Regions from separate parts of the Psychromicrobium lacuslunae genome, predicted to be linked through region 2. Evidence: riboswitches for the same ligand, from Rfam matches in the RefSeq annotation. Region 2 holds a riboswitch; the other holds the start of a gene.
What was found. Region 2 has a riboswitch for cyclic di-AMP ahead of UM93_RS16345 (M23 family metallopeptidase). Riboswitches for the same ligand answer to the same signal wherever they lie in the genome.
Positions count from the first base shown of each region.

Region 1: another riboswitch for cyclic di-AMP. It lies ahead of UM93_RS12605 (aggregation-promoting factor C-terminal-like domain-containing protein); the one in region 2 lies ahead of UM93_RS16345 (M23 family metallopeptidase).

Region 1 is NZ_CP011005.1:2,684,483-2,699,787, forward strand. It holds gene UM93_RS12565 (EamA family transporter) at 1-606, opposite strand, end outside; gene UM93_RS12570 (LysR family transcriptional regulator) at 664-1,581, shown strand; gene UM93_RS12575 (SixA phosphatase family protein) at 1,664-2,182, opposite strand; gene UM93_RS12580 (winged helix-turn-helix domain-containing protein) at 2,255-3,076, opposite strand; gene UM93_RS12585 (response regulator transcription factor) at 3,849-4,592, shown strand; gene UM93_RS12590 (sensor histidine kinase) at 4,589-6,085, shown strand; gene UM93_RS12595 (MFS transporter) at 6,109-7,353, opposite strand; gene UM93_RS17835 (MarR family winged helix-turn-helix transcriptional regulator) at 7,354-7,779, opposite strand; cyclic di-AMP (ydaO/yuaA leader) riboswitch at 7,932-8,075, shown strand; gene UM93_RS12605 (aggregation-promoting factor C-terminal-like domain-containing protein) at 8,079-8,804, shown strand; gene UM93_RS12610 (hypothetical protein) at 8,821-9,525, opposite strand; gene UM93_RS12615 (sensor histidine kinase) at 9,590-10,816, opposite strand; gene UM93_RS12620 (response regulator transcription factor) at 10,813-11,514, opposite strand; gene UM93_RS17715 (hypothetical protein) at 11,507-12,139, opposite strand; gene UM93_RS12635 (acyltransferase family protein) at 12,327-14,153, shown strand; gene UM93_RS12640 (GNAT family N-acetyltransferase) at 14,207-14,689, opposite strand; gene upp (uracil phosphoribosyltransferase) at 14,676-15,305, opposite strand, start outside.
Region 2 is NZ_CP011005.1:3,454,817-3,470,121, reverse strand. It holds gene fdhD (formate dehydrogenase accessory sulfurtransferase FdhD) at 1-523, opposite strand, end outside; gene UM93_RS16380 (FdhF/YdeP family oxidoreductase) at 557-2,869, shown strand; gene UM93_RS16375 (molybdopterin molybdotransferase MoeA) at 2,908-4,110, opposite strand; gene UM93_RS16370 (DUF6457 domain-containing protein) at 4,103-4,399, opposite strand; gene mobA (molybdenum cofactor guanylyltransferase) at 4,403-5,029, opposite strand; gene UM93_RS16360 (HNH endonuclease) at 5,013-5,510, opposite strand; gene UM93_RS16355 (NlpC/P60 family protein) at 5,745-6,557, opposite strand; gene UM93_RS16350 (C40 family peptidase) at 6,677-7,447, opposite strand; cyclic di-AMP (ydaO/yuaA leader) riboswitch at 7,450-7,622, opposite strand; gene UM93_RS16345 (M23 family metallopeptidase) at 7,870-8,820, opposite strand; cyclic di-AMP (ydaO/yuaA leader) riboswitch at 8,829-9,012, opposite strand; gene UM93_RS16340 (metal-dependent transcriptional regulator) at 9,101-9,769, opposite strand; gene serC (phosphoserine transaminase) at 9,984-11,111, shown strand; gene UM93_RS18090 (DUF3027 domain-containing protein) at 11,262-12,005, opposite strand; gene UM93_RS16325 (cold-shock protein) at 11,998-12,381, opposite strand; gene UM93_RS16320 (hypothetical protein) at 12,453-12,686, shown strand; gene UM93_RS16315 (helicase-associated domain-containing protein) at 12,716-15,067, shown strand; gene UM93_RS16310 (DNA repair helicase XPB) at 15,064-15,305, shown strand, end outside.

The DNA of each region.
Region 1 (15,305 bases), 770 kb from region 2:
ATTCGGCCCCTCGATGAAGAGGGAGAGCAGATACATTGGTACCGGCACCACGGTTCCTGACCACACTGCCATACTCAGACCGGAGGATTTTTGATCCGCGGCAGCAGGATTACGCTGGGCGATCCGAGTGATGACATTGCCGATTGACCAGGAGAAACCTGCCACCAGGGTGAGCAGGAAGGGCAAGATCGGCGCTACCTGGGCGCGAGCAACTCCTACAATGGCCAGGCCCAGCACGCCCAACGCAATGCCAATGAGCTGCATCCTGCTGGGCCGCTCCTTGAGCACACCCATGGCAATCAAGGCGGTAAAGAGCACCTGGGCTTGCAGCACCAGCGGCGCCAATCCAACCGGCATGCCAAGTGCCAGTCCAAGGTAGAGCATGGCGAACTGACCCAAGCTAGTGGTCAAGCCAATTGCCACCACAACTTTCCACCCTGCCTTGGGTGGTTTGATGAAAAATACCCAGGGGAAAATTACCAGCAGGAACCGCAACGCTAGGGACAAGAAGGGTGGCACATCCTGCAAGGTCGCATTGATCGCTAAGAAGTTCGCCCCCCAGATCACGGCGGTCAGAATCGCTAGCAGGGCGTGTTTGAGTTGCATAGCTCAAGTCTGACAAAGAAGTTATTTAAGTAAAAGCAAATGTTTTAGCCGATAATCATGTACATTTACTTCATGATTGATGTGATGGCGGTGCGCGCTCTGGTCGCGGTTTCCCAGCACGGTTCGGTTATCAGCGCCGCAGAGTCGCTGGGCTACAGCCCTTCGGCAATCTCTCAGCAGATTAAGAAGTTGGAGAAGCAGGCCGGCGGCGCGCTGCTGGAGAGACATGGTCGCGGAGTGCTCTTGACCGAGCGAGGCCTGAGCATGTCCGAGCAAGGCCGGAGGGTCCTGGAAGAACTTGAACAACTTGAAGTCACTCTGTTGGCCGACCCGAGCAAGCCCAGCGGTCCGGTACGGATCAGTGCGTTTTCCACCGCCTGCCGCGGCCTGGTGGGACCGCTGATCCAGAAACTCGAAAAGGAAGGTTCAGCCATCCAGCTCCGAGTAGTCGGCGAAGATCCCGAAGAATCGGTGCAGCGGGTTGCCAGCGGAGAAGCTGATCTGGCATTGGTGCACAATTGGAACTCGGTTCCGCTCCCTATCCCGGAGCAGCTGATGGTCACGGAGCTCTGCCAGGACCGCGCCGATGTGCTGGTCCATCGTGATCATCCGCTGGCTCAGCGAGGCAGCGTTTCCGCAGCAGATCTATTAGATGAGTGGTGGATGGCGACACCGGTGGGGATGATCTGCCACGAGGCATTAATGCGGATGTTCTCGGAGATGGGGATCTTGCCGAAGGTCAGGCTCTTCGACCCGGATTTCAGCACGCACATCGGCCTGGTCGAGTTGGGCGTCGGAGTTGCCCTAGTGCCTAGGCTGGGTCGCGCCGAGTTGCCCGCCAACGTGGTGGCACTTGAACTGCGTGAGCCCGCTCAGCGACGCGACGTGAAAATCATTTATCGCCGCAGCCTAAGCGCCAGCCCGGCAATCAATCACCTAGTCTCAGCCCTCAAAGAAATCGCCACCACCCGCTAACTCCCCAACCACTGCGCGGTCACACCATCCACATCTCGACACTCGACGGAGGGGGGGTGGGGATAACCGCTGGCTGGATGGGCTAGCGGGGAACCACGAAATGACGCAGCTCAGCGTCCTGACCGTCCAGCTCGGCCCAGGAAGACGCAGTCTCAAAGACCGCTAGGGACGAGGTGGGATAGCGCTCAGCCAGCTGCATATAGGCTTTCGGATCCGAATCCCTCGATGCCAGTCGCAACCCTAGATCCTGCACCGTCGGTAGATGCGAAATCACCAATAGTGAGGTGACAGTCTCGGGTAGATGATTGATCAGCGCCAGCATCCGCGACTCTCCAGCGTCATAAAGATCGTCCTCAAGCTTCGGCGTCGGGGCTAAGTCAGCCAACTCCGTGCACACCCAAGTACAGCTCTGCCGCGCTCTCAGGGCGGAGGAACAGAGAATGAAGTCTGGAACGTTATGTGCCAGCAACCATTGCCCCGCCAGGCGAGCCTCAGCGTGTCCGCGAGCCGCTAACGGCCGGTCATGATCGGCAACGCCACGAGGATAGTCAGATTTGGCATGCCTCATCAGAACCAGTCGCTTGAGGTGATGGACGCTCATTGCGCCAGTCTAGTTTGTTTAGTCGCGCGTTATTCGCGAAGTCACAACGCTAGCTGGGTACTTGGCTAGTGCTTAGATCGAGTATTCCGGGGCCGCCCAAACGATGACCTCGGGATGCTCGTAGAACCGGTAGCCTTCGCCACGAACGGTACGCACGGTGTTCGCCAGCCGACCCAATTTAGAGCGAAGTCGACGGATATGAACATCGATAGTGCGCTCATTGGGAACCTCATCAGCATTCCGCCAGAGGCCGTCCAGAAGTTCCTCACGCCCCACCGTCCGAGTGCCATTTTCCACCAGGTAATTCAGCAACTCGAACTCCTTGAAAGTTAGATTCAAGGTATCTCCGTCGAGGTGAACCTCGCGTCGGGCAAGGTCGATCAGCACGCCAGCCGGGCGGGGTTCCTGAACATTGCTGACCCGCAACTCGGGTCGCTGCCGAGGAGCAACCGTCGGATCGCCGAAAGTCGAACGCACCACGTCAAGCGATGAACCCGGCGCATCAGCTGCGGCAATTGCTACCGCAGCGTAGCTCTGCGCTTGCGGCACCAAGGACTGGGCGTAGGCCCGGATATCCTGCGCCAGTTTGGCCAGCGAAGTACCGTTAGCGGCCGCGGTCTCTTCATCGATGCCGACATAAAGCACGAATCCATGAGCGACGTTATCCTGCCCGACGGGGCGAACCGTCGAACCGCTACCAGCCACCAGGGCGGTCGGAGCGGTTACCGGCGGGCTGACACGCTGCGGAACTGCGCGCAGCGGGGCTTGACGTTGCGGTTCGGCCTGGCCGACGGGCCGGGGAGCCGAATTATGTGGGAAACCGGGGATGCCGGTCCGGGAGACCTTATTGGCATTGCGAACTGAAATATGGACGTATCCGGGTGCAATTGACATGTGATTAACCTCGTTGTGAATTGTCGTTGACGATAGTAACGACTCGAATGCTTGACCTCGTCGATGATGCTGCGAGGTTTTGCCCATCATTGGGCTGACCAGATTGGTCGGTGCCTGGAGCTCTTGGGTTGTAGAGGCTAGGGCTGCATTCGACAACAGCACATATCCCGTCCGAGCAGTGCTTCGGATCGAGTTGCTGCGGCTGCAGATGCGCTTGAGTGGATCTTCACATATGAAGTGTGCAACGTAACAATCCAAACTTGCAAGTAATAATGTCCTGAAACGTCCACATTTTGAGACAAATTAGTCCAATGTGAGCAACATCACTTCCAGGGAGGGGAGTGAACTTAATTCTGAGATTCACCTGCTTTCGACTTTTTAGGATGAAATAATCGATTGATACTCCAATTTACCAGTCATAAATTCGGAAAAAATAGCCTTGTTGAGAGAAACCCAACTCCTGGTCGCCTTGACCACAACAACTCCACTTTGCATCATGTCCAAAATCTGAGAACGACTTGCCTACCGGGCGATGCGGTGTTGCCATCAACTTCTGGAAGCTCCGGAACGGGCACCTCTCGGCTCAGCGGATCGTTGAGAGCTACATCAGGGCCGCGAACGAACTGTTCAGTCATCAACCGTTCAGCCTGCGGCTCAGGAACGCTTATGGGGGCCGCGAGGCGGTACTCACCGGCTGAAGATTCACAGTTTCCACAGTCAATCTTCAGCAATCTTCGAGGCTAAATATATTGGATTGTCAGAAAGTTAGATTATGGCTACTACACGAAACTTCACCGAGAACCTGCCGAAACTGAGCCACCCTGACGGCTCGCCGATTCGCGCCTTGGTGGTCGACGACGAGCCAAGTCTGGCGGAACTGATGTCAATGGGGCTACAGATGGCGGGTTGGGACACCCAAATCGCTCATGACGGCAGCAGTGCGGTCAAGATCGCCCGCGAGTACCGCCCCGACGTCTTAGTGCTTGACATCATGCTGCCCGGCTTCGACGGTGTCGAGTTGCTCGGCAAGATTCGCGGCTTTGCGCCAGATATTCCAGCGCTCTTTCTGACCGCTAAGGATGCCGTGCAGGATCGAGTCGCCGGACTCACCGCAGGTGGAGATGACTATGTCACTAAGCCTTTCAGCATGGAAGAAGTGCTGCTGCGCTTGCATCGGATTGTGCAGCGCGCCGGGGTGACGGCGGTTGATGCGGCCGAAATCCGGGTCGGTGACCTGGTGCTTAACCACGATACCCGCCAGGTGATGCGCGGTTCGGACGAGATCATGCTGACCGCCACAGAATTTGAGTTGCTCCGCTATTTGATGGAAAACCCCAAGCGGGTGATCAGCAAGACCCAGATCTTGGACCGAGTGTGGAACTACGACTTCGGCGGTCAGGTCAATATCGTCGAACTTTACATCTCCTATCTACGCAAGAAGATCGAGGCCAATCATCCAGCAATGATCCATACCGTTCGCGGGGCTGGGTACATCCTCAAACCGGCTGAACAGTGAGTAAGGCGGCGCCTGTTGATTCGTCAACCGCGTCGCAGGCGAAGAAATGGCGAGAACTCCGCTCTCAGCAATGGCTGAAGTTCTCGGACTGGAGCCTGCGTTCCAAAATGGTGATGGCCACCCTGGCACTACTCACCGCGATCTGCTTTATTGTCGGCTTGGTCTGTTACGCCTCGATGAGCTTAGTGCTCAATAACCGGCTGAATGCCGATCTTGTCGATGCCTCGAATCGAGTGACGGCCGCTTACCAGCATGGTGTGACAACGATTTCTGATATCCCCGGCACCAATAAAGGCACCCTCATCGCTTACGTCAAAGACGGTAGCATCGCCGGAAATGTGCAGATCTCCGCGAGCACGAACTCGGCGAAGGCCTTACCTAGCTCCGATGCCGGAGACCTCACCTCGATCGAACCAATTGATAGCTTCGTCGACCGAGAGCTGACTCTTGGCGACTACCGTCTGGTAGCGGTCAGGATGAGCGATGGGGTGATTGTGCTGACCGGCCTGCTGAGCAAATCGGTGCACGACACCCTAGCGGCATTGATCTCGACCATCATTTTGGTCTCCGCCTCCGGTTTGATCGCGATGGGTTTGGTCGGCACCGTGATTATTCGTCGCGCGATGGCGCCGCTCAACCAGCTCTCAGCGGTTGCCACTAAGGTTTCCAAGCTTCCGCTTGACGAAGGCGAAGTCACCCTGGCCGAACGAGTGCCAAGCTCAGCCGCCAACCCGAATACCGAGGTCGGTTCGGTGGGATTCGCACTAAACCGAATGCTGGACAACGTCGCGCAGGCGCTGCAGGCCAGGCAGCGCAGCGAGACCAAGGTCCGGCAGTTCGTCGCCGACGCCAGCCACGAACTGCGCACCCCGCTGACCGCAATCCGGGGCTACACAGAAATGCTGAGAATGACCGAGGATCTCAGCCCCTCGGGAGAGAAGTCGCTCTCCCGAGTGGAATCCCAATCGAAGCGAATGGGTGCCATGGTTGAGGATCTCCTCACCCTGGCACGGCTTGATGAAGGCAAACCACTTGAGTTAGCCGATACCGAAATGACCCAGTTGGTGCTGGAGACGGTCAATGACATGAAAGTCGCGATCAGCGATCACCGCTGGCAACTCGACCTCTCCAGCGACCCGTTCATCATCAAAGCGGACGCCGGCGCAATTAGGCAGGTTCTGCTTAATTTGCTTTCCAACGCGGCGAAACACACCGATATTGGCACCACGGTAACCACCGGTTTGCGTAGCCTCGACCAAGCCACCGTGCGACTCAGCGTCCGAGACAACGGCCCGGGCATCCCAGCGGAATTCCAAGCCGATATCTTCGACCGTTTCTCTCGCGTCGATGTGGCCCGTTCCGGGCACGACGGCACCACCGGCCTGGGACTGTCTATCGTGCATGCCATCGTGCAGGCGCATGGCGGCAAAATAACGCTCAACTCTCAGCCCGGAAACACCGAGTTCATGGTTGACCTACCTCGCGGACAGTGAGCTTTAGCTGAGCCGGCCGGGGTTTAGGCGCGAGCACGGTGGGGCAAGACCGAGCTGAGTTGGCTGCGTAGCGTGGTGTGATTTCGCTTGTTCAGGACCAGCAGCGCCACGCTGCCGGCGGCTAGCGCCGCCACCCCGCCAACGATAAGTGACCAGCGCGGCCCGAAAAGAGTGCCAATCCAGCCGACCAGCGGTGCCCCAATCGGGGTGCCCCCTTGCATTAAGGCCATATACACCGCGAGTACCCTGCCGCGCATCGCCGGGTCTGTAGTGAGCTGAATGCTGGTATTGCAAGCGTTGAGGAAGGTCATTGCCGAGAGCCCGATCGGAATTAGTGCGAGGGCGAACAACCAGTAGTTCGGTGCGAAGGCCCCCAATACGGTGAACGCGCCGGTCGCCAGCGCACCACCAACCACGTAGGCCATCCGCACACCCTGCCGTCGGGCTGCCAACAGCGCAGCGGAGAGTGTGCCGACCGCCATGACGGTACCGAGCAACCCGTACTCACCCGGCCCGAGCTTGAAGACCGACGTGGCCATCAGCGCATTGGTGATCTGGAAGTTCATCGTCAGGGTGGCGACCAGGCTGACCAGAATCATAATCATCATCAGATCTGGGCGCTGCCGGATATAGCGCAATCCCTCTCGAATCTGCCCCTTGCCCCTGGGGGCTCGAGCCGCTGGGTGAAGTTCCGCGACTCGCATCTTGGCAAGCGAGAGAATGACAGCGGCGAAACTCGCGGCATTGATCAAGAAAGCTGGGCCGGTGCCGATCCAGGCGATCAGCAACCCGGCAAGTCCGGGTCCGGCCAGTCTAGCCAGGTTAAAGGAGGTGGCATTCAACGCAACCGCGTTGGGCACGTCACCTGCCTCCACCACCTCAGAAACGAAGGCTTGCCGGGATGGAGCGTCAATCGCGCTACCGATACCGAGGAGCAGCGCCAGCAGATAAACATGCCAAAGCTGAACCGTATTTGTCACCACCAAAAGGCCCAGCAGCAAGGCACAAAAACCCATCGCCGATTGCGTGATCAAGAGGATCTTACGTTTCGAATATCTATCCCCGAGCAGCCCGGCCCATGGGCCGAGGATCAAGATCGGCAAGAATTGCAGACCGGTGGTGATGCCCACCGCGGTGCCGGACTGATTGGTTAGCACCGTCAGGACCAACCAGTCCTGAGCCACTCGCTGCATCCAGGTACCAATATTGGAAACCAGGGCCCCAGAGACCCAGAGCCGATAGTTGAAGACCTTCAGCGCACTAAACACTTATTTCGCACTCATTCTTTGCAGTATTTGTGCTGCTTCACGCAGCACCTTGCGTTCCGCGGGACTCAACCCCGCGAGCCGCCGCTCCAACCATTCGGTGCGACGTTGCCGGGTATCCCTCAGCACTTCGCGGCCAGCCTCGGTGAGCTCCACCAAAACCTGTCGCCCATCACTAGGGTCTGAGCGTCTGCTGACTAAGCCGGATTCCTCTAGTGCATTGACCGTTCTAGTCATTGTCGGCGCCTGCACATGCTCTTTATCTGCCAACTGCCTGAGCGTCTGCTGACCATTACTCAGGATCGACAACACGCTGAATTGGCCGGGCCCGACGCTCTCGCTAGTGGCTTCGGTACGCAGTCTCCGAGCGGTACGCATCACTGCCATCCGCAACTCAACCGCTAACGGCGCTCGTCTCCCTGACTCCATTTACTTAGCATAAGTCATTACCTTTGCTAAGTAAATAGCGAGCACTGGGCTTCCGTTATCTAAATGTGACTTATCTAGGTAATGCCGGTATCGTAGAGAGGTGCGCGATAGTAACCGTGCACCTCTCTACGAGACGCCGAGCTCTGCCACTCAAAGAGGGACGTCAGAACTTATGGCAGAGACGGGGAAACCACTTTTGGCCGTGTTCGCACGGTCTTGGGGTGAAGTCCTGCAGCGCAGGGCCGGCCTTCTCAGCCGAATCCGACAGCTCACCTCGCAGGCAAAAGAGAGGCAGTTCAGTGGCTCAGAGCATGGATCAGCCACGTCGTGATCGGGCGCGGCATGCCGCGCCCAGCACTCCGACGTCGCGCTCAGTTCCGGGGAAATCTACCGGTCGGCGTCGCGCCACCCCGCAAAAGTCCTCTCTTAGCCTGCTCCGTGAAGCCAGCTCCAAGCTGCCTGTGCAGCAGGTAGCCGCTATCGCCATCGCTGGCGTCTTAGTCGCCTCGGTGAGTGCCTCGCAGCAGAATCCGGACACCCCCGCCTCAACACCGGTGGCACAGAAATCAGCAATGGAGACAGTCTCTGCAGCTGCCAACGCTGAACTAGTTTTCAGTCGAGTCACCGCGAGCTCCAAGCCCGCTGCCAAAACACCCAGTACCGGCAAGCCGGGCGCAGACAGCGCCTCCAGCGACATCAACCAAATCAAGGCAGTAAATGACCCCGAGGCCGCGCAGGCTTTCGCAGCGACAAAATTGGCCGACTTCGGTTGGGGTCCGGATCAGATGAGCTGTCTAAGCTCCTTGTGGACCAAGGAATCCAGCTGGCAGACCACGGCTGAGAATCCTTCCAGCCTGGCCTATGGCATCGCACAGTCCCTACCCGCCGAGAAGATGGCCAGCGTCGGCTCCGATTACCGCACTAACTACAAAACCCAGATCACCTGGGGCTTGGGTTATATCAAGGAGCGTTATGGCTCACCATGCGGCGCCTGGGGACATTCCCAGGCCACCGGATGGTACTGAGCCGTTCGTCTCAGGTTCAGTAAAGAACCTTCTGGCTCTTGAATTTGTAGTAATCGCTGGACGGCTTGAGCCAGATCAGCACCAGAGCGGTGATCGAGACCAGTAGCGTAATAATGCCGATGATCAGGCTACTGACGAAAATGGTTTTACTGATGGAGCTTGCGATCAGTGAGTAGATCCCACTCAGAATTGAAATAGCCGCGAATACAGTGGCCACCACTCGGGCCCACGACTTTCCCGCACCGTTCGCCAAGGCCATCCAAATCCACAAGCCGGTGCCGATGATCAGGCCGAAGATCATGCTGGCATAAGTTGTCGCCTGGGTAATCGACTTGACCGACTCGATGGTGCTGCCGCTGAGACCCGAATTTTGGGTCTGAGCCTGAGCAATTGCCATATCTACCAACTGATTAACCTGGAATAGCGTGAAGATGCCCCCAATCACGCTCAAGGCGGCTCCCACGTACATCAAAATGACGGCATTCTTCAGCGTCTGCGGCTTCTCCACTGGCGCGATTGGCGAGATCGCCGAACCGTTTCCGGGGTAGCCGGGGAACTGTTGCTGCGGGTATTGCGGTGCCTGGCCGGGCTGTTGTTGACCATACTGAGGCGGCTGCTGCCCAAACTGCCCGGGCTGTTGCTGTCCATACTGTGGTTGCTGGCCGTATTGCGGTTGCTGAGGCTGGTTCGGTGCATTGTTTGGCGGCTGAAACTGGTCCATAGCACTAGAGCCTAGTGCAATCTCCGGCCAATGCCCGCGCCGAGACCGAACCGTTAGCGAGTTGCTAATGGGTTTCAGTCTTCGCCCAAGACAGGGTGGCAATAGCGCCGCCGTCGGTGGCGTTCTCAAAGCTCAACCGGTAACCCAAGACTTCGGCCTGCCTGATTGCTATTAACAGGCCGAGCCCCCAACCACCTTCGCTTTTAAACCGCGAAGGACCGTTGTCGATAATGCTCTGCGGATAGCCCAAACCGTGGTCGCGAATTGCCAATTCGTCCCGGCTCACGGTCAGCTGAATCGGCGGCTGGCCATGTTCGGCCGCATTCCGGAGCAAATTGAGCAGCACCCTGGAGAGCCGCCGCTCGTCAGTATCCAGGATCATCTCCTCGGCATCAGCAGCGAACAGTACGGTGATGGATTGAGCCAAATCTGCTGCGGCGAGCTCAGCACTGACGTCGTCCAGCAGGATTCGAATCGAGGCTGGTTCGCGGATAATTTCATGCTGCGCGCCATCCAGACGCGAGATTTCCAGCAATTCTTCCACCAGCCTGCGCAGCCGCGCGGTGCGCTCCTTAACCATCTGCGCTGGCCGCGAATCCTCTAATAATGCTGCCGCAGCCACTAAACCGGTCAGCGGAGTTCGCAGTTCATGGGCTAGATCGGCGCTAAAACGTTGCTCATCCTCAGCCTTTTGTCGCAGTTCCGCCGCCATCCGATCGACGGCACCAGCAAAGCGAGCTACCTCGTCCTTGCCCTGGCTAATCTCCCCCAATACCTCAGTGGCATGGCCATCGGAGATGCGCTCGGCCGCGGCAGCCCCGCTGACCAGTCGGCGAGACAATCGGCTGCTAGTGAAGACCGCGATTGCGCTGGCAGCCAATACCGAGGCGACACCGCCAATCCACAATGCGCGATCGACATTCTGCACAATGGTCACGGACGCTGAAACATCTGAGCGCACCGCAATCACCGCTTGATAGCTGCCCAGAACGATTGGTTTAGCAGCCCAGATCTCCGAGGCTCCTTCAGGCCAGTAGATCGCAGTGTACCCGGCCTTAGCCTGGCTGGCGAGATCTGCTGGCAGGTCGGGACTGTCTATTGTCGCGCCCAAGGACCGGATCCCGCTGCTGACCATTATCGCCTGGGCATCGTTGAGTTGGTTCAGGATGCTGCTGCGCATCCGGTCGTTTTCACTGCTGCTCACCAAGGCTCGGATCAGCAGACCTGACAGTAAAAGGGCGAAGAGCACCGTGCCGGCGATGGTCAGCAACAGCTTCCATCGAAGTTTCACGGCTCTTCGACCAACCGGTAACCGAAGCCACGCACCGTCTCGATCAAGCCCTCGCCTAGTTTTGCCCGCAACCGCTGGATGTGCACATCCACCAAGCGTTGGTCGCCGGCCCAATCGTAGCCCCAGACCTCCCGAGTGATTTTGGATCGGCTGAGCACAATGCCCTCTTCTGTGGCGAGCGCAATCAGGATCTTGAACTCGGTGCTGGTCAGGGTCAGTGGCTCACCAGCCCGGCTGACCCGCATCCGGTCCAGGTCGATTAGCAGACTGCCTCGTTGCACGGCATTGGGCGGCCGCACCTCGGCCGAACTAGCTTGCTGCCCCTGGCGTCGTTGCACGCTTTGGATCCGGGCATGCAATACCTCAAGGTCAAAGGGCTTAGCCACGTAATCGTCGGCACCCGCTTCCAAGCCTTGCACCACGTCAATGGCATCGTCTCGCGCCGAGAGCATAATGATCGGGATCAGGAACTTCTCGCGAACTTTGCGGCAGATCGAAACCCCGTTGAGCCCGGGCAACATGACGTCGAGCAGCAGCACCTCCGGTGGCTGCGCCAAGACGGCGTCGAGCGCTTGCAGGCCGTCCGCATAACTAGTTACCGAATAGCCGAAGCGCTGCAGGCCCATAATGGTTGCCTCGCGGATGACCGGATCGTCCTCGACAAGAACGACTTGGCCTGCGGAACGGTCTTCAGTCACTGTGCTGACTCCCTTGCGTACTGGCGTTCAGTTTGCTGAACTTTTCCCCGGCGATGAATTGAGATCCGTGATACCGGTAAATCGTCACCGACTGACCTGAGGCGCAACACATCGCGTCGTTAGGCAAATAGATCGCTTCCTGTGCCACCAAGGTGTCGTTCGCACCGACTGTCAACGATATCCCGGTGCCAGCTAAGGCCAGCACAACCGTCGCCTTCCCGTCGGGTTGATAGCGCAGCACGAAGGCCGCGTAACCCACCGAGTCAGCGCCGGAAATGATTTTGACCAGCTGATAGGTATCGCCGTCAATAATCGTGCTGCCGGTGAGCATTAGGCAATAAGGACAACGCCGCATTGACTTGAGCACCTCATCGGCAACGTCCTTAGGTAACGTCTTGACCGCCGATTCCTGGCTGAGCGCGCCGCGCACTGCCTCCGTTGATTTGGCATCAACCGAGGGCGGTGCCGAAGAGTTAGCGGAGAACGGAACCGGGGTGGCAGAGACAGTGGCGACAGCTCCAGAGCTGACCACCGTCAGACCGCTTCCCTCCGCCGAACATGCAGTGATTCCGAGCAACATCAAAGCGCTGCACAGGGCAACATAAAGCAGACTTCGACTTCTCATCGGTCTCACCCCTCAATAGTTCGCCCGATTATTGGGCCAACCTTCAGTTAGCCAGCCCAACATCACATTATCTTCACAGAGCGATGACTTTCGGGTAAGAATCTATTCACTATCCCGCAAGTTTTTTGACGGACAAGTGAAATACAGCCCACATCACATTGTGATCGGGTAGCGGCACTTTGGAGGAGTGACTCTTCCGCCGACCTCTGTGCCCCGCGCCCGCCACGATGCCGTCCCGGCTCGACGAATCTTCGCCCTTGACGGCCTACGCGGTCTGGCGGTGACGGCTGTCGTAGCGTTTCATCTGTTTCCTCAACAGATTCCCGGCGGCTATCTCGGCGTCGATCTGTTCTTTGTACTCAGCGGCTATTTCATCACCGGCAGTCTGCTTAATCGACGTGCCTCCGGCAAACCGGTGCTCAAGGTTTTCTGGCTCAAGAGGGCTCGCCGGATCTTGCCTCCGCTGCTGCTCATGCTCCCTGTCGCACTGTTGCTGGCTGCTCTGGTAGGCGGGGCGGCGGGCAGCAGACTGCTGCCGCAGAGCCTCTCAGCTCTGAGCTTCAGTAGCAACTGGTGGTATGCAATCTCCGGTCAAGGCTACTTTGACACCGCCGAGCCACCTCTGCTGCAACATCTCTGGTCACTCGGTGTCGAAGAGCAGTTTTACCTGCTCTGGCCAATACTTTTCATTGCTCTGGCCGCTCTACCGAGGCGACGTTGGAGAGTTTTACTCACCGCCTCGATGGGCCTTCTCTCCGCCGGATTGCTCACGTTTTTCGCGCTCAACGGCCATAGCGACCGGGGCTATTTCGGCAGTGACAGTCATAGCTTCGGTTTGTTCTTTGGTGCCGCGGCAGCATTTCTCGGTCAATGGCTCAACCCCCGACTGGCTCCGTGGCTACGCAGCAGTGCGGTGCTCATCCTGTTGCTGCCGCTGGGTTACCTGCTGATCAGCCTCTCCGAGCGTTCCTGGTGGGCCTTTCGCGGCGGAATTCCGCTGGTGACGCTGATCTCCGCCTTGTTGATTGTGTTATTGAGCACCGACCGCGGCCTCGGTGCCCGGCTACTGTCGATTTCACCGTTGCATTGGTTGGCACAGCGGAGCTACGGCATCTACCTCTGGCACTGGCCACTCACCGTGCTCTGTCATCAATTAATTGGCAGCTCAGTGCCGTGGGCGACCGCCAGCGTGGTAATTCCCCTCACCCTGCTGGCCAGCAGTCTGAGCTGGAAGTACCTGGAACAACCGCTCATTGCCTCCGGTTATCGAACGGCGTGGCGACGCTGCCAAGAAGTCTGGCGGCAGCGGCCAGAGAGACGCTGGCAGCTAATCAGCGGCCTGACCGCGATCGGAATGATCGGCAGCCTCGCCAGCGTGGCGACGCTGCTCTCCCCCCAACAAACCGAGTTGCAGGCCAGCATCAGCCAGGGACAGCAGGCCATTGCTCAACAGTCCCAGCTTCCCGCCGCCCCGCCGAGTAGCCAGCCAGCTACTCCCCCCAGCGGCAAGCCCCCTGCCCCTGCCAGCTCTAAGCCGCGACCGGTCAGCGGAACGGAGATTCTGGCCATTGGTGACTCGGTAATGTTAGCGAGCGCGCCGCAATTACTCAGCGGCTTTCCCGGTATTGATATTAATGCCCAGGTAGGCCGACAAATGTGGGATTTACCCGCGCTATTGCAGCAGCTCAAACAGTCAAAAGCCCTCCGCCCGGTGCTGCTGGTTGGCTTGGGCAGCAATGGAGACTTCTCCCCCACAGTACTTGAGGACGCCCAAAGGATACTTGGCCCGGAGCGCCGCTTAGTGCTGATCACCCCGAGCGGACCACGTGACTGGATACCGCAGGCTCGGGACAAGATCAAAGATTTTGGACTCGCACACCCCGCGGTCAAGATTGCGCGCTGGGACGAGGTCAGAGCGCAAGTAACTGACTTCGCGAGCGACGGAATCCATCCGGGCCAGCAAGGTGCCACGATCTACGTGAGCTGCATCCAGGCTGCATTGCGGCAGAACTAGCATCGTCTGCAGCGGTGGCCGCTACTGACAAAATACGGCCTGAAGCACTGCCCCTAGCTCAACGCGAGTTTGTACCACTGAAACAGTTTGCCGGTCACTTCATGCGGTTCGGGTTCACCAACGGCTAGCCACCCGAGCCGTTCATAGAGTCGTTGAGCGGCGAAGTTGTTCACCAATACCCTGAGATCCAGCCAATGATCTCCCCGACTCTGTCTGAGCTTGGCAAACTCGGCCAACAAACTGCCAGCTACTCCTTGCCCTTGACTCCGAGGGTCGGTGGCAATCAACACCAGATGGCTGCCGCCCTGCCCGGGATCGGGGAAGCCCAAGACAAAGCCAGCCAGCCCTCGGTCATCCGTGGCGAGCAGCAAAATCCGATCGACACGCTCGAACTGTTCCCGAGAGCGAAGTAGCTGTGCTTCCAGCCCGAGCTGATCCGCTTCGGCACCATCCCGCAGTAACACCGCGGATCGCCACAGCATCAGGCAGCTTTCGACGTCGGCGTCTCCGCCGAACCGCAGCTTAACCGACGACACCGTAGAGCCGGTCACCAGCATCGCCCAAGCCGGGGACAATATAGGACTTTTCATTCAGGCCCTGATCCACCGAAGCCAGCACAATGGTGACATTGGCACCCTCATGCTGCTCCCTGAGCGCTTCAATTCCCTCCGGTGCGCCCAGCAAACAAATACAGGTAATGTCCATCGCGCCCCGATCAAAGAGGAACTTAATGGCTTCCTTCAAGGTGCCGCCGGTGGCCAGCATTGGATCCAACACATAGACCTGACGCCCGGTGAGATCATCGGGCAGCCGCTCGGCATAGGTGATCGCCTCTAAGGTCTCCTCATTGCGAGCCATGCCGAGAAAGCCGACCTCGGCGGTGGGCAGTAATCTGGTCATCCCTTCAAGCATGCCCAAACCGGCGCGCAGGATCGGCACCACCAACGGGGTGGGTTTCACCAAGCCGGTGCCCACGGCACGGGTCACCGGAGTTTCAATGCTGACCTCCTCGACCCGCACTTCACGGGTGGCTTCATACGCCAGCAGAGTCACCAATTCCTCGGTGAGCAGCCGGAACACCGGGGAGGGAGTGTTCTTATCTCGCAACACGGTGAGTTTATGGGCAACAAGGGGGTGATCGACGACCAGTAC
Region 2 (15,305 bases):
CGCCACCGGTCTTAGCGAAAAGCCGCTGCGCCCGCTTCAGGCGCTCCGGCAAGTCCGCCAGAATAGGCAGTGGAATACTGACTGACTGTTCCAAGGTAGCGAACCTTGAGTCTTTCCGAACCGCCTCAATGGAAGCGGTGCCGCAGATTCCGCAGGAGCTCGTGGTGTAGACGTGACGGTGCAGGTCGGGCACTCGCACATCTGGTCGGAGTTGAGCTTGCACCACATTAAAGGTTTGCTGGCCATTCTCGTCTTCGCCAGCACAGAAACGCAGTGAGATGAGTTCTGCCGGATCGGCAATTACCCCTTCAGAGACCAGGAAACCCGCGACCAGGTCGAAATCATCACCTGGCGTCCGCATTGTCACGGAGAACGGATCATCACCAATCCGCATCTCTAGGGGCTCCTCAGCCGCCAGCTGGTCCTCGCGTTGCACCGTGGTCACCGTGAGCTGTTGCTCGGCTGATTCGTCCGAATTCAGCCGTACCTTGTGAATCCGTGCCCTTTTTGTCAATCTACTCACCCCTTCAGCCTAAACCCGGCGTTAGAGTGAAGTATGAGTAAAGCACCGCGCGAAGGCATCGATGAAGCTGAACTTCGCATTTCTGTCCCGAAAAAGACGGCCGTCGGCATTCCCGGCATTGTGCATGCCCTGCAGATTTCACTCGAACAAATGGGGCCACTTCGCTCGGCCGAGACCCTATTGCGGGTTAATCAGAAGAAGGGCTTTGACTGTCCCGGCTGCGCTTGGCCAGAAGCCGAGCGTCGGCACATCGCCGAATTTTGTGAGAACGGGGCAAAAGCGGTGGCGGAGGAAGCCACTAAGCGTCGAGTATCTGCAGCTTTCTTCGCTGAGCATTCGATTGCCGAACTCTCTCAGCAGGACGACTACTGGCTGGGCCAGCAGGGCCGATTGACGGAGCCCATGCTGCTTGAGGAAGGGGCCAGCCACTATCGACCGGTCGACTGGGATACCGCCTTTGGCCTAATCCGCGATGAACTGCGGGCGATGGAAACCCCCGATCAGGCGGTTTTCTATACCTCCGGCCGGACCAGCAATGAGGCAGCTTTCGTCTACCAGTTGCTGGTCCGCGGTCTGGGCACCAATAATCTGCCGGATTGTTCGAATATGTGTCATGAATCCTCCGGTTCGGCGCTCGGGGAGACCATCGGCATTGGCAAGGGTTCGGTGTCGCTTGAGGACGTGCACCAGGCCGAGTTGATTCTGATTGCTGGGCAAAACCCTGGCACCAACCATCCACGGATGCTCTCCGCGCTGGAGAAAGCCAAGCGAAACGGCGCTCGCATTATTGCCATTAACCCGCTGCCCGAGGCCGGCCTGCTGCGCTTCGAGAATCCGCAGACGGTGCGCGGGCTGATCGGCGGCGGTACCGCCATCGCCGACGATTTCTTGCAGATCAAACTCGGCGGTGACCAAGCCTTATTCCAGGCGCTCGGTAAGTGCCTGCTCGACGCCGGTGCGCTGGATCAGCAGTTCATTGACGAATACACCACCGGCTTCGAGGAGTATCGCGCTGGCCTGGCGGAGCTCGATTGGGCTGCCGTGCTAACAGCCACCGGGCTGAGCGAAGCGCAAATCAGATCGACTGCCCAGGCACTGATTGGCTCCCAAAAGACGATCGTCTGCTGGGCAATGGGATTGACTCAACATAAGCATTCAGTCGCCACCCTCCGGGACGTCGTCAATCTGCTGCTTTTGCAGGGGAATATTGGCAAAGCGGGTGCTGGTGTCTGCCCGGTGCGTGGGCACTCAAATGTGCAGGGCGATCGCACCATGGGCATCTTTGAGCGGATGCCCGAATCATTCCATCAGGCCCTCGATACCGAATTCCACTTTGAGTCGCCGCGGAAGCACGGCTTCGACACAGTGGCGGCAATCCGGGCGATGGCCGCAGGTCAGGTCCGTGTCTTCATCGGGATGGGCGGCAATTTCGTCCGCGCCACCCCCGACACCGAAGTGACCGAAGCGGCGCTGCGATCAACAAGCCTCACCGTTCAGATCTCCACCAAACTTAATCGCTCGCACCTGGTCACCGGGCGGCGGGCGCTGATCCTGCCGACCCTTGGCCGGACCGAACAGGATCAGCAGAGTAGCGGTGCGCAACGCGTCACGGTAGAGGACTCAATGAGCGCCGTGCACGCATCGCAGGGCCGACTCAAGCCTGCCTCCGGGCAGCTCCGTTCCGAAGTCGCCATCGTTGCGGGGCTGGCCCAACTGCTTTTCACCGATGAAGCAGACCAGCCGCTGCCGGGCGCGCCGCGGGTAGATTGGTCCGGCTTAGCCGCAGATTATTCACTGATCCGACGTCATATTTCCGCGGTGGTACCAGGTTTCTCCGATTACGAAGAGAAAATCGACAAGCCTGGCGGCTTTGTGCTGCCACACGGGCCACGAGACGCTCGACGTTTCAGTACACCAAGCGGTAAGGCGGTGTTCACCGCCAACCAGCTGGAATACCCGCAGGTTCCGGAGGGACGCTTGCTGCTCCAAACCCTCCGTTCGCACGATCAGTACAACACCACCATCTACGGCAAGGACGATCGTTATCGCGGCGTCCGCGGCGGTCGGCGAGTGGTTTTCATCCATCAGGCCGACCTTGACGAGCGTGGCCTATTAGCCGATGAATTAGTGGATCTGATCTCGGAGTGGCGGGACCCGAAAACGGACGAGTACAGCGAGCGCCGGGCCACCGCTTTCCGGGTGATTCCCTACTCCACTCCACGGGGCTGCGCGGCCGCCTACTATCCGGAGACCAACGTGCTAGTGCCCTTGGAGTCGACTGCCGACGTCAGTGGCACCCCGACCTCAAAAGCGGTCGTGATCAGGCTGGAACGGCATAGCAGCTGACTGCTTACTTCAACTCAGACTTCTGAGCAGGGGCTGGCTTAGAGTTTCCAGGGCAGCCGTAGCGCCTGTACCGGCTCTCCCATCCGGACGCCATGCGGCGGCATGATCAGGACGCCGTCGGCTTCGGCTAGCCCTCGCAGCATTGCCGCCTCAGCCTTGTTCACCGGGGAGGCCAGGCCGTAGAGCTCACGATAGGGCATTAACCGGGTCCTTCCAGCGAGTGGCTCAATCGCCACACCGGCGGCAAGTTCAAAGGTTTCCGGACGTTGTTCGCCGTTCAGCCCGGCGAGTAAAGGTTCGGCCAGCGTCAACAAGGCCATGAAGGCGGCCAACGGGTTTCCCGGCAAACCCACTAAGTATCGTGGACCGGAGCCAGCGCCGTTGGCCGGTAGCGTCGCCAGGATGCTGGGCCCTCCCGGACGCATTGCCACCCCGTCAATCAGCAATTCTCCGCCCAGCTGGCTGATCGCGGTGTGCAGATGGTCAGCGCTTGAACTACCGGTACCACCGGTGGTGATCAGCACGGTGGCCTCGGACTTCTCCAGGGCCTCGGTGGTCTCGAGCAGATCATCACTAAGTCGTCGCTGACCGAGCACGGTACCCCCGAGAGATTCCAGCACAGCAGCCAATTGTGGGCTAAAAACATCACGCACCTGGCCGACTTCTGGGATGCCGTGCCCAATGACTTCGTCTCCGGTGAAGAACAACTCGACTCGCGGTCGGCCGCTGACTCGCAGCACATCTGCTCCAGCCAAAGCGGCGAGCGCTAAAGCCGGTGGGCTTAATTCGGTGCCCACCGGCAGCAGGAGTTCGCCCGCGGACGCTTCCTGACCGCTACGACGAATGTGCTGACCACTGCGTGGTTCACCGGGCTTAGCTTCAGGGCTCAGGTTCAGCACCGGTAACCCTTCCTGGTCGGTCGTCACCAGACCGCTCTCGCTACGCAGCACTGCTTTTGCCCCCAACGGCAAGTTCCCGCCGGTCAGAATAGCACTGGCTTGACCGGGAAAGAGCCGCTCACCGGCCGATACGAAAATCCAAGGCGGACTGCCGTTGACGGCCCAGCCGTCCATCGCAGAAGAGTCGAAATGTGGGATGTCTTGCGCGCTGAACACCGCTTCGCTGAGGACCCGGTTCAGGGCAGCGGCAAGCGGCAAGCTTTCCTCGGCGACGCGGTCCGCACAGTCATAGGCGATCTGACGAGCCACCGCCCATTCGTGTTTCAGATGGATCTCAGCCATTGCGGGCGGCAACCGCTTCCCTGGCCGTTTCGATGGCGGAGCGGAGCGCAAGCTCATCCGAGGCCTGGCCACTGCCGGCGGCTAAGCCTGCGGCGAATCCAGCAATAAAAGTTGTCAACGGGGCAGCCGGTCGGACGATGCCATGAGCGGCTCGACCCGCCAGGCCGAGAATCGCAGCGCTATCGAGCGGGGTGCCGCTAATTTCAAACTTTGCCAGCAGCTCCTTACACCAGTTATCGAGAATTTCTTGCTGGTCTTCAGCCTGCTGCTGCGGACTGCTTTGTTCCACGGCTCACTCCTTGATAATTCCCCAGCGCTGTGCGCTTGGCCAGTCGTCGATGTCCTGGCTCAGCTGGTCCGGCGCCAATACTCTGGCTAGCTCAAGCCTAGCAAGCACCGCACGAAGCGATGGCGCTTTCGAGTCCGGGCCTGTTCCCTGAGACTCGTGGTGGCAGGCTGCGCTCAGAGCAGCCCGACCGTAAAGACCAAATAATGGTTGGTCGTAACCCGCTGAATCAATCAGGATTGCGCCGTCTCGGGCTGTCCGAGCGTCGAACAGCAGCCGCAGTCCCGCCGAAACCTCAACCAAGTCACTGGCAAGGAGTAAAACTCTTTCCTGCTGTACGCCCTGCAAACCTGCGGAAACGGCTGCCACCGGCCCGGCGAAGCTTGGTTCTTCGCGTGCCCAGCTCAGTCGTGAAGAACTGTGCGATTCAGGGATCGCCCGGACTAGTTGTTCTCGGTCGCCGACCACGACGATGCGCTCAGGCGCGGGATGAAGCAACTCAAGTTCGCCTAACAGCGCCGCCAGCAGTGATGAACCATTTCTGATCAAAGCGGGTTTGAGCACTCCACCCATCCTGCTGCCCCTGCCACCGGCCAACAGGATGGCGGCAAAGGGCTCAGGCAGCGAATTCACTGAGGAAGGGATCCCATTCCGGTGTGGGCTTCTCCAGTTCACGGATCTGCCATTGACCACCACGAGGCGGACGTGGGGTGAGGCGTAGCTGCCAGTTCATTTCGGCAGGGGTGTGATCGCTCTTAAGGTTATTGCACCGTAGACAACAAGCCACCAGATTCTCCCAGCTGTGCGCGCCACCTCGGGACTTGGGCTGGATGTGATCAATGGTGCTGGCGGCTTTTCCGCAATAACCACAGCGGTGATTATCGCGACGTAACACCCCGCGCCGGCTGACCGGTGTGGCCCGGTCATAAGGTAGCCGGATGTATCGATTCAGCAGGATCACCGATGGCCGTCCGAGAATCTCCTGCGCCCCGACGACTGGTTCATCGCCTTCAGCTAAAACAGAAGCTTTCCCAGCCAGCACAAGGATCAGCGCCCGGCGGAACGTGACAACCGCTAGGGGTTCGTAACCAGCATTCAGAACAAGAGTACGCATCGGCGTTGTCCCTCTTCGCTGACCTGGAGTCATTCGGCGGAGCCGGCTGCCCTGCCGCAGCCCCAGATCTTGAACTCAAGATAAGCCTAGGCGGAACAGCCCAGAATCAACGAATTCAATACCGCCGTGGCGGGGTGTGTCGAGAAGAATTCACCCGGCAGAAACCTTCTGGAGAGACAAAGCACCCGCACCGATGATCGGTGCGGGTGCTTTGAAGTGTCTGTTAAGCGGAGCTTAGTGACCGATAGCGATGAAGACCGGTCCGCTACCCACGTGAGCGGAGAAGACTGCAGTGGTGTAGCCATTCCAGCCGCCGTGCACAGCCTGACCATTGCCAACGTAAACAGCAATGTGAGCCTGGCCGCCACCGCCATTTGCGTAGTAGATCAAATCGCCGGGCTGAGCTTCGGATTCGCTGATGGTGCGACCCAAGGAGAGGTAGCCAGCCGGCCAGCCGTGGTAGAAAATACCAGCAGCAGCGAGCGAGTTACTTGCCAGCGCGGTGCAGTCCTGAGCGACGCCCAGCTGAGCATAAGCGGCGGCAGCGATGGTGGCGCCAATGCCACTCTTCTGGCTTGCCGGCTTAGCAGCCGCAGCTTGCGTGGTCTTGCTTTCCTGAGTGGCGGCCGGAGTAGCTACCGGAGCAGCCTGAGCTGCGGGCTGGCTTGCCGCGGTCTGGGCAACCGGTTCAGCGACCGGAGCCGTGGTGTTACTCTCAACCTTGACAACCGGCACGACTGCAGCCGGAGCAGAGGAGGAAGCCTTCGGGCTCTCAAAGCTGATCTGCACCTTCGAGGAAGCAGTGACGCCCTGGCTAGCAGCCTGAACCTTCAACGTTGAGGTGTTGGTGTCACGCTGAACCTCGCTGGGCTGAGCCGCATTGGCAGCAATCCCGGTGGTCAAGACCAGACCCGAAGCGGCGGCGATGACAGCTGCTTGACGGCCGACCCCACCGGCATTGTCACTAACAGCTTTAGCGATCACAGCGATCGAACTGGTCTTCGTGGCCTCGGCGCGGTGCCGGGCGATCCCTTCACGATTGCTCATCGGTCTCTCTTTCAATTCCTCATTGGTTACGGATGCGATGTTGTTGCGTTCACTACGTGGAGTTTTTGTCTGCGAGCCCCACACCCGCGTTCACAGCTAAGTCAAAAAGTTTTGGGCCGCTACGGCATGGTGTAGAACACCGCGGAACCGACAGCGTTGACAGCGGTCAGCTGAGTTCCGTCGGAAGGATTCAAAGCACCAATCTCCATGCCGTTTCCAACGTAGATGGCCACGTGGGAGCCGCCGTTCTGGACGACCAGATCGCCGGGCTTAGGCGTCGAGGTCTGCACCATCACACCCCACTGATTAGTGCGCGGGATTGAGATACCAGCCTGGGCGTAGGCCCACTGGACGAATCCGGAGCAGTCCCAGCCGGTCACCGGGCTGGTGCCGCCGTAAACGTAAGCATGACCGATACCAGCATAGGCGCTAGCGGCAACTCCCGAGAGGTTGCCGGAGACGGCTGGCGCCTTGGCAGTCTCGGCCTTTGCTTCAGCCTGAGGGGTTTGAGTGGTCTGGCTTGCCGTAGCAGGCTTGCTGGCAGCGGGAGCAACTGGCTCGACCTTTTCTGCCTGGGCTGCGACTTCATTGACCTCGACGGTGGAGGTGGCAGCTGCCTGTTCGAACTTTAGATTGAGATTCTTGGCCGCCGAGACGGTCTGTGCGACATCGCTCGTGGTCCGAGTCGCGTCTTGCGCGGCGGTGGAGTCGGCGTTGGCCGCGAGTGCCGGTAGGCCGATGCTGGTCACTAGACCAGTTGCTACCGCAACTACCGCTGCTTGCCGACCAAAGCTGCCAGCGTTTGAAGATACCGCTTTAGAGATATTTCCGAGACGGTTGTTGCTGACCTTGGCCGCGCGGTGGCGACCGATAGATGCCTTTGAAGACACGTTTGACCTCTCCCAAAGCCTGCGAGGTAAGCTGTCGGATTCGGATGGGAGTCACCCGGCCGCTTTAGATTCTGAACCTAAGTTCTCGAACTTCAGCGGCTTCACCCCAAGGACTTCTAAGAAGCCCGTATGTGGTTCCCCCGTCTCTGCCAGACGAATGTTGCGAACGGACCTCAGAGTAATGGCAGAGTTAGGCTAGCTACCCCGAGAGCGCCAGACTCCTATCAAGCTTGGCGCAGGAACAACGCTACAGCAGGTTCGCGAGAATGTCACATTCTGATCACGGAAAAGTGATCTGGACGGCAACTCTGTGACCTTTTAGTAATTACTCCACTGTCGAGTCTTGCGCTGACCGGGGGTTTTAGTAGCCATCCCGCGCAAAAAACGGAGATAAATCAGAACCTGTGAAACTAGAAGTTTTGTTACAGCCAGCCCATTGGGTCAACAGTTTTGTCGTTAATCATCACTTCGAAATGCAGGTGGCAACCGGTTGAGGCACCGGTCGTCCCACTGAGCGCGACCTTGTCACCGCGCTCCACTTTCTGCCCCACCTTGACCAACAATGAGCTGTTGTGGTTATAGCTAGTGGACAGGCCATTGCCATGATCGACAACCACCCGGTTGCCGCCTCCGCCTGAATGCCAGCCGGCGAAGGTCACAGTGCCGCCAGCAGCAGCATAAACATCTGTGCCGCAAGCAATCGCAAAGTCTTGACCGGTATGCAACTCGCCCATCGCGCCGGTCAGCGGGTTCACTCGATATCCGAACGGAGAACTTGGTACTAGCTTCGTCAAGGGCGCGGAAAGACTACCCTTAGCGGCTGCGGGAGCCACTTTCGCAGCTGAGACGCTCAAGGCCTGGTGCAGCTTGCCGTCGGGGTCCATGCTGCTAGTCGAATTCGGCCGACTGAAGCTCAGTTCGACGCCGGGGTCGGCGCTGACTGGCCCGGAACCGCTCTGCGCCATCGGCGTGGTCGAAGATGCCGGAGCGATACTGGCGCCAGCGCTAGGAATCAGCACGGCGAGCGCTAAGGAGGCCGCTGCCAGCCCAATGCCGGTGCGTTGCAGAACTTTTGGGGAGGTCAGTGAAGTCAGCGAAGTCAGCGAACTCCGTTGGGTAGCCACTGCGGCGGCACGACGACGACCCCGCTCGGCAGGCGCTGCCGGCAGGGCGGCGAAAAGCTCCGGACGTGCAACCTCGACTCGTTGCCGAGCGCGCCGCGCAGCGTCGCGGGGCCGCAAAGGCAGGGGCACGGGAGTAGCCATCGAAATATCCGTCGAGGCGTCGGGCAGCGCACTGCGCTGACGAACAGCATCATTGAGTGGTTGCACAGCGCTACGCCGACCGTGACGTGGGAGTCCTGATTCGCTCAAGGAGACTTTCTTCCTCTCTCAACACTTGCGAGGTTAGCTGTCGGATTCGGATTAGAGAGCAATCCGGTCCCTGGGCGCGATGGCAGAGCCATCTTGACCAAGAACTTCACCCCAAGACTGTCCAGATGGACAGCCGGTTTTGGTTCCCCCGTCCTTGCCTGTATTGCTAAAGGTCCGCAGCCAGAGGCAAGGCTCAGTGCTGGCTGGGACGCCGCCAAGATCACGACGACAAGATGCAACTATACGTCATCTCGACGCTTTATAACAGTTCGTTATATAGCTAATCGATGGCGACAAAGACATGAACCGCGACTTCCGGCGGCAGCTCCAAGGCCCCTTCAACACCCGGTACCCGCACCGAAATGTACTCGCCCACCTGCTCAAGGGAGATCTCTACCCCCGGCTTTAAGCCAGCCTCCTCGAATTGGCCGAGCAGTTCAGGATCCACCTGAATACGCTCTGATAGCCTGCCGATGACCACCTTGGACTCCGGCTGGTATTGCTCCATCGCTGAAACCATGTTGACTACGCCCTCGGTGAATTCCCGAGCCTTGTGTCCACCAAAGGATTCCAGGCCAGGAATCGGGTTACCGTACGGCGAATCCTCTGGCTTACCTAGCAGCTCGAAGAGGCGCTCCTCAACCTGCTCACTCATCACGTGCTCCCAGCGACAAGCTTCCTCATGCACATAGGCCCAGTCGAGCTTGATCACATCGGAAAGCAGCCGCTCCGCCAGTCGGTGCTTACGCATCACGCTGGTTGCCCGCTCCCGGCCCAACTGGGTTAGCTCAAGGTGCCGATCCCCGGAAACCACTACCAGGCCGTCGCGCTCCATCCTGGCAATTGTCTGCGAGACCGTCGGGCCAGAGTGATGTAACCGCTCGGCAATTCGCGCCCGCAACGGCACAATCAGTTCTTCTTCAAGCTCCAGAATGGCCTTGAGATACATCTCAGTAGTATCAACCAGATCAGCAGTCACCTGAATATCGCCCCTCGCGTCACGTCATACACTCAAAAACCTGTCTCTAACTTAGCCTGCCTGACTAGTCCCTGAAAATCCTCGCCGACCAGTAGATGGCAGAATAAAGACAGCCATCTATCCAACGCCGAGCTGGCTCCGTTTATTCGGGGCCCATCAGGCCTGCAGTTTTTGGAGACCAGTCGTGACAGAATCCTCAGCATTCCCGCGCATTCCCGCCGATCTATTGCCCGAAGATGGTCGTTTCGGTGCCGGTCCGTCAAAGACTCGGCCTGCTCAGCTGGCTGCCCTGGTTGCCGCAGACCGTACCATTTTAGGCACCTCGCACCGACAGTCGCCGGTGAAGAATCTGGTCGGCAGCATCCGTTCCGGGCTCGCTGATTTCTTCCAGGCCCCGGACGGCTACGAAGTGGTCTTGGGCGTTGGCGGTTCGACCGCTTTCTGGGACGTGGCAAGCTTCGGCCTGGTAGAGCGTAAGGCTCAACACCTCAGCTTTGGCGAGTTCGGCTCGAAATTCGCCGCCGCTACCAACAAGGCACCGTTTTTGGACGCTTCCTCGATCATCAACTCCGAACCGGGAAGCTGCCCGCAGCCGGTCGCTGAACCAGGGGTTGATGTCTACGCCTGGCCACACAACGAAACCTCCACCGGGGTAGCCGCCAAAGTAGCCCGAGTAGCCGGCGATGAGGGCGCACTCACCCTCATTGACGCCACCTCAGCGGCTGGCGGTTTAGCTGTGGATATTGCCGAAACCGACGTTTATTACTTTGCCCCGCAGAAGAATTTCGCCTCCGACGGCGGGCTCTGGCTTGGCTTGTTCTCCCCCGCCGCGCTGGAGCGAGCGGCTCGAATCGAGCAAAGCGAACGTTGGATTCCGGACTTTTTGAATCTACAAACGGCCATTGATAATTCACGGCTCAACCAGACCTATAACACCCCTTCGTTGAGCACCCTGGTAACGCTTAACGAGCAGGTTCGCTGGCTCAATGAGCAGGGCGGCTTGGAGTTCGCGAGCGCTCGAACCGCGGACTCCGCGTCCCGCATCTATGCTTGGGCGGAAGCCTCGGCTCTGGCAACCCCCTTTGTGAGCAATCCGGCTGACCGTTCGAATGTGATCGCGACCATTGATTTCGACGACTCGGTGGATGCGGCTGCCATCGCTGCGACATTGCGTGCGAACGGCATTGTCGATGTCGAGCCTTATCGGAAACTGGGGCGTAACCAGCTGCGTATCGCTACCTTCGTCTCGATCGAACCGTCCGACGTCACGGCGCTCACCCGGTGCATCGATTTCGTGATTGAGAACAGCTAAGTCGCTCCTCGCTAACGCTGTCGCATCCCCCCACTCCCAACGAGTGGCGAGATCTGGGGCTTAATATCCGGTTTTAAGCCCCAGATCTCGACAGTCGGCTCTCGACACTCGGCGAGAAGCACACGAGGCGAGGGCACCCCCCTGAGAGTCTTAGGACTCGGTGGGCGTCTCGGTTTCCTTGACCTTTTTCTTAGCCGTGCCGCGGGTCGCCCGCTTAGGCTTCTCGCTCGCGGCTGCCTCGGTCTCAGCTTCGACAGCTGAGCTGGCACGGCTAGCGCGACGACGCTTCGGTGGCAACTGAGCAGTTACTTCACCCTCAGCAACTAGCTTCTGTTCAGTTTCCAGCGACTCCTCCTGCACCGTGACAGTTGAGGCTGGGACAGTTGAGGTTGTGTCCGCTGAGGCTGGGTCGCTCGGCTGGTCTGCGTCGACCAAGCCAGCATCGGCGTCGGCTCCAGCGTCTGTTTCGGAAGCTTCGTTGTGAGGAGCCGATTCCTCCACTAATTCCTCGGCCAATTCTGCGGCGTCCTCCGGGCGCACCCGCTCTGACCATGGCAACCACTCGGGTGCCAAAACCGAGTCATCAGTAGGCAGCAGACCGACCTCGCTGACCGTGACCAGCTTCGCCCGCGGAGCACGCGCCAACACAGCGAACCACTGCCAACCCTGGTAACCGGGTTTAGTGCACTCGAAAAGATGAGTGGCTACCCGCTCACCTTCGCTACGCACCGCTAGGTGAGCCCCCAGCTGCTCGGGCTTAGCAATAGAAAGGATCTGTTGCCTCGCCACCTCGACGGCAGCCGCCAGCACGGTGTCGGGCTTACCGATCCGCCAAACTGGCACACCATGACGCCGGGCCGGTTTGCTAGCCGCTGCCTTGGCTTGCTCAGGCATCGAGGTCATTGGCCACGGCACGCAAAACCGCGGCAACCTTCGAACCGCTGGCCTTGTCTGGATATTTGCCCTTTTGCAGGCCGTTCGCGGTATGTTCAAGCAGCTTGATGAGATCCTCGACGATCACTGCCATATCCCCGGCCGACTTCCGCGCGGCCTTAGCGACCGATGGCGGAGCGTCCAAGATCCGGACGCTCAACGCCTGCGCGCCCTTTTTGCCATCGGCGACGCCGAACTCCATCCGGGTACCAACCTTGACTTCGCTCACCCCGGCGGGCAGCGCGTTGGCATGCAGAAACACCTCTTGACCGTCATCGGACGCCAAGAAACCAAAACCTTTGTCGTTATCGAACCACTTCACCTTGCCGGTGGGCACGTTGTTACCTCTTCATACTCAATAGTTTGTCTTTATAGATTAGCTGCTTTGTACGCTGTTAGCGTTAAGCCATGATGCAGAGCCGCCCCAACTCAGCCGAACCCTGGTGGCGGCTGGTCAATTTCCTAGCCCTGCTACTCGCCGTACTGGGAATCGGCACCCTGGCGTACTTGGTGTTGGTCAGATTGAGTGGTGGGCAGACTTGGTCCGGCCTGAATTGGCTGCCGATGACCAGCCTGCCGCTGGCCTTTATCCTGCTAGCGATTTCCATCCTGCACGCGGTACGACGCCGCCGCCAGCTATAGCTCCGAACGCTTCGGGTAACTTTAGAGGGATGTCCTCTATTCGAGCCCTGAGCGAAGAACTCGCCGGTCGCAGTGACGCTGCGCTGCGAGAGCTCTTCCTCGCCCGGCCAGATTTGGTGCAGCCCTCGGTGCCGGATTTCGCTGCTCTCGCGGCGCGCGGCTGTGCCAGAATCAGCGTGCAACGGGCTCTCGACGGACTAACCAAACCACAATTGCAGGCTCTCGAGGCTTTACTGGTGGCGGCTGACCAGCTTTCGGGAGGTTCAATTGACAGCCAGCAGCTCAGCGGGCTGATTGAGGGCAGCAGCAAAAGTGGAGTGCAGAAGATTCTGCGTGAGCTAAATAATCTGGCACTAATCTACCGGCTGGGAGCTGGCTTCCTGCCGGTGAGTAGCCTCTACCAGGTGATCGGCGCGCATCCAGCTGGCCTCGGCCGCAGCTACCAGGAGCTCGCCCGAGTGGCAACCGACTGGTTCGAGCGAGCCGCCCGGCGCTTAGCTCCTGCTGAGCTGGAACCGCCCACACGGAAAACACCGGCTGAGATCTTAGCCGCACGTTTCGACCAGCCGCACTGGTGGCCCGAGTTGCTGAGCCGGGCCCCCGAACACACCACTGCCGTGCTGGCGAAGTTCGACCAAGGGCCACTCGGGATTATGCCGAAGAACCCAGGCGGCAGCTCAGCCAATGCGGCTCTGGAGTTTCTCTTAGCCGAAGGCATCCTGGTTGCCTTAGACGCTGAGCATGTCGAGCTGCCCAGGGAAGCGGGCATTGCTCAGCGCGGCGGGCATATTCTGACCGGCTTCTCGCTCCGAGCTGAGTCTGCGCCGCAACGAGCGGTAAGCGCGAGTCGACGAGACAATGCCGCGCTCGGCGCCATCGCCGAGTTGTTAAGGGAGGTTACCGCTCTCCAGGAAGCCATCTCAGCTCAACCGCTAGCCACCCTGCGCAGCGGCGGAATCGGCATCCGTGCGCTGCGACCGCTGGGACAATCGCTCAATATCGAGCTCTCCCGAGTCTCACTGCTAGTAGAGCTAGCGGCTGCGGCTGGACTCATTTTCCTGGACGCCGACACCTCAACCTGGCTAGTAGCAGCCGACCGCTGGCCAGCTCAGCGCGCTCAGCAATGGCTGCTACTGAGCGCCGCCTGGTGGCGCCTGGACCGCGCCCCCGGTTTAATCGGTCAGCCGATGCCCGGCGGCCAAGGAACCATCAACACCCTGGCTGCCGAAGCGCGCAGAGCCGATGCCCCGCGGCTGCGCTCCTTACTGCTACATACCCTGCAGACCTTGACTGAGACCGCCGATCAGCAACCGAGCACGGTCGACGCCGCGCTGCTCTTCGCCCAGGCCCGCTGGCAACGGCCGCGGCTGTGGCGCCGAACGGGCAAACTTGCCGCTGGCATGATGGCCGAGGCCGAGCTACTAGGCTTGCTCGGCGATGGAGCGCTCACCGATTTCGGCAGATTGTTCATTGACGATCAGCCAGCCGCTGCAATGCAAGCCCTCGAGGCAGAACTCCCGGCGGCGGTGACAAATATTTTGTTGCAGGCCGATCTCACCGGCATCGCCCCTGGCTACCTGGATCCTGCGCTGAGCACTGAGCTCTCGCTGATCGCCGAACGGGAAGGGCACGGACCCGCCACCACCTACCGATTCTCGGCGGCCAGTTTGCGTCGCGCTTTCGACGCTGGGCGCAGCCCGCAAGCCGTCATTGATTTCCTTTCCGCGCACAGCAGCACAGCAATTCCGCAGCCCCTGGAATATCTGATCAATGACACCGCACAAAGGCACGGCACACTGCAGATCGATGCGGCCGCCAGCATGCTACGAAGTTCGGATGATCTACTGATCGCCACCCTGCTCCATGAGCCAAGCCTCGCCAATCTGCGGTTTAGCCAGTTAGCGCCGGGGATCGTGAGTAGCAGCGCCAGCCCCCTTGAATTAGCCAACGCCTTAAAGAGTCTCGGGCACTCGCCCGCTCTTGGGGAGCTCGCGGCAGGGAACCCCACGACTCGACGACGCAGCCCCACGCCGATGATCGAACTCGACGGCCGAGAGCGAGCCGCTGAAACCGAAACCGATTTCGACGCCCAGCTAGCAGTACTGCGTAGTAAGCCTTCAGGAGTTCCCAACAATTCCGCGGTAGGTTCTCAGCTGAGCATCGAAACACTGCGCGAGGCTATTCGAACCCACCGCTCCGTCGAACTCACAGTTGTCGACGGCACCGGGAATCCCGAGCGGCTAGAACTTGTTCCACTGTCGGTCAACAATGGCCGGGTGCGAGTCTTCGACGCTCGTCACGATAGCGAGCGAGTGATCTCAATCCATCGAATTGTCGATGTGGATCTGATCCCGAAACCCACCAGTAGGGAGAGAACATGACAGACGGTCCGCTGATCGTGCAAAGCGATAAGACGGTGCTGCTGGAGGTCGATCATCCTGACGCCACCGAGGCCAGACACGCCATTGCCGCCTTTGCTGAACTGGAACGGGCACCTGAGCATGTGCACACTTACCGGCTCACCCCGCTCGGTCTGTGGAACGCTCGGGCCGCGGGATTGGATGCCGAACAGGTCCTAGACACCCTGCTGAAGTTCTCCCGGTTCCCGGTACCTCATTC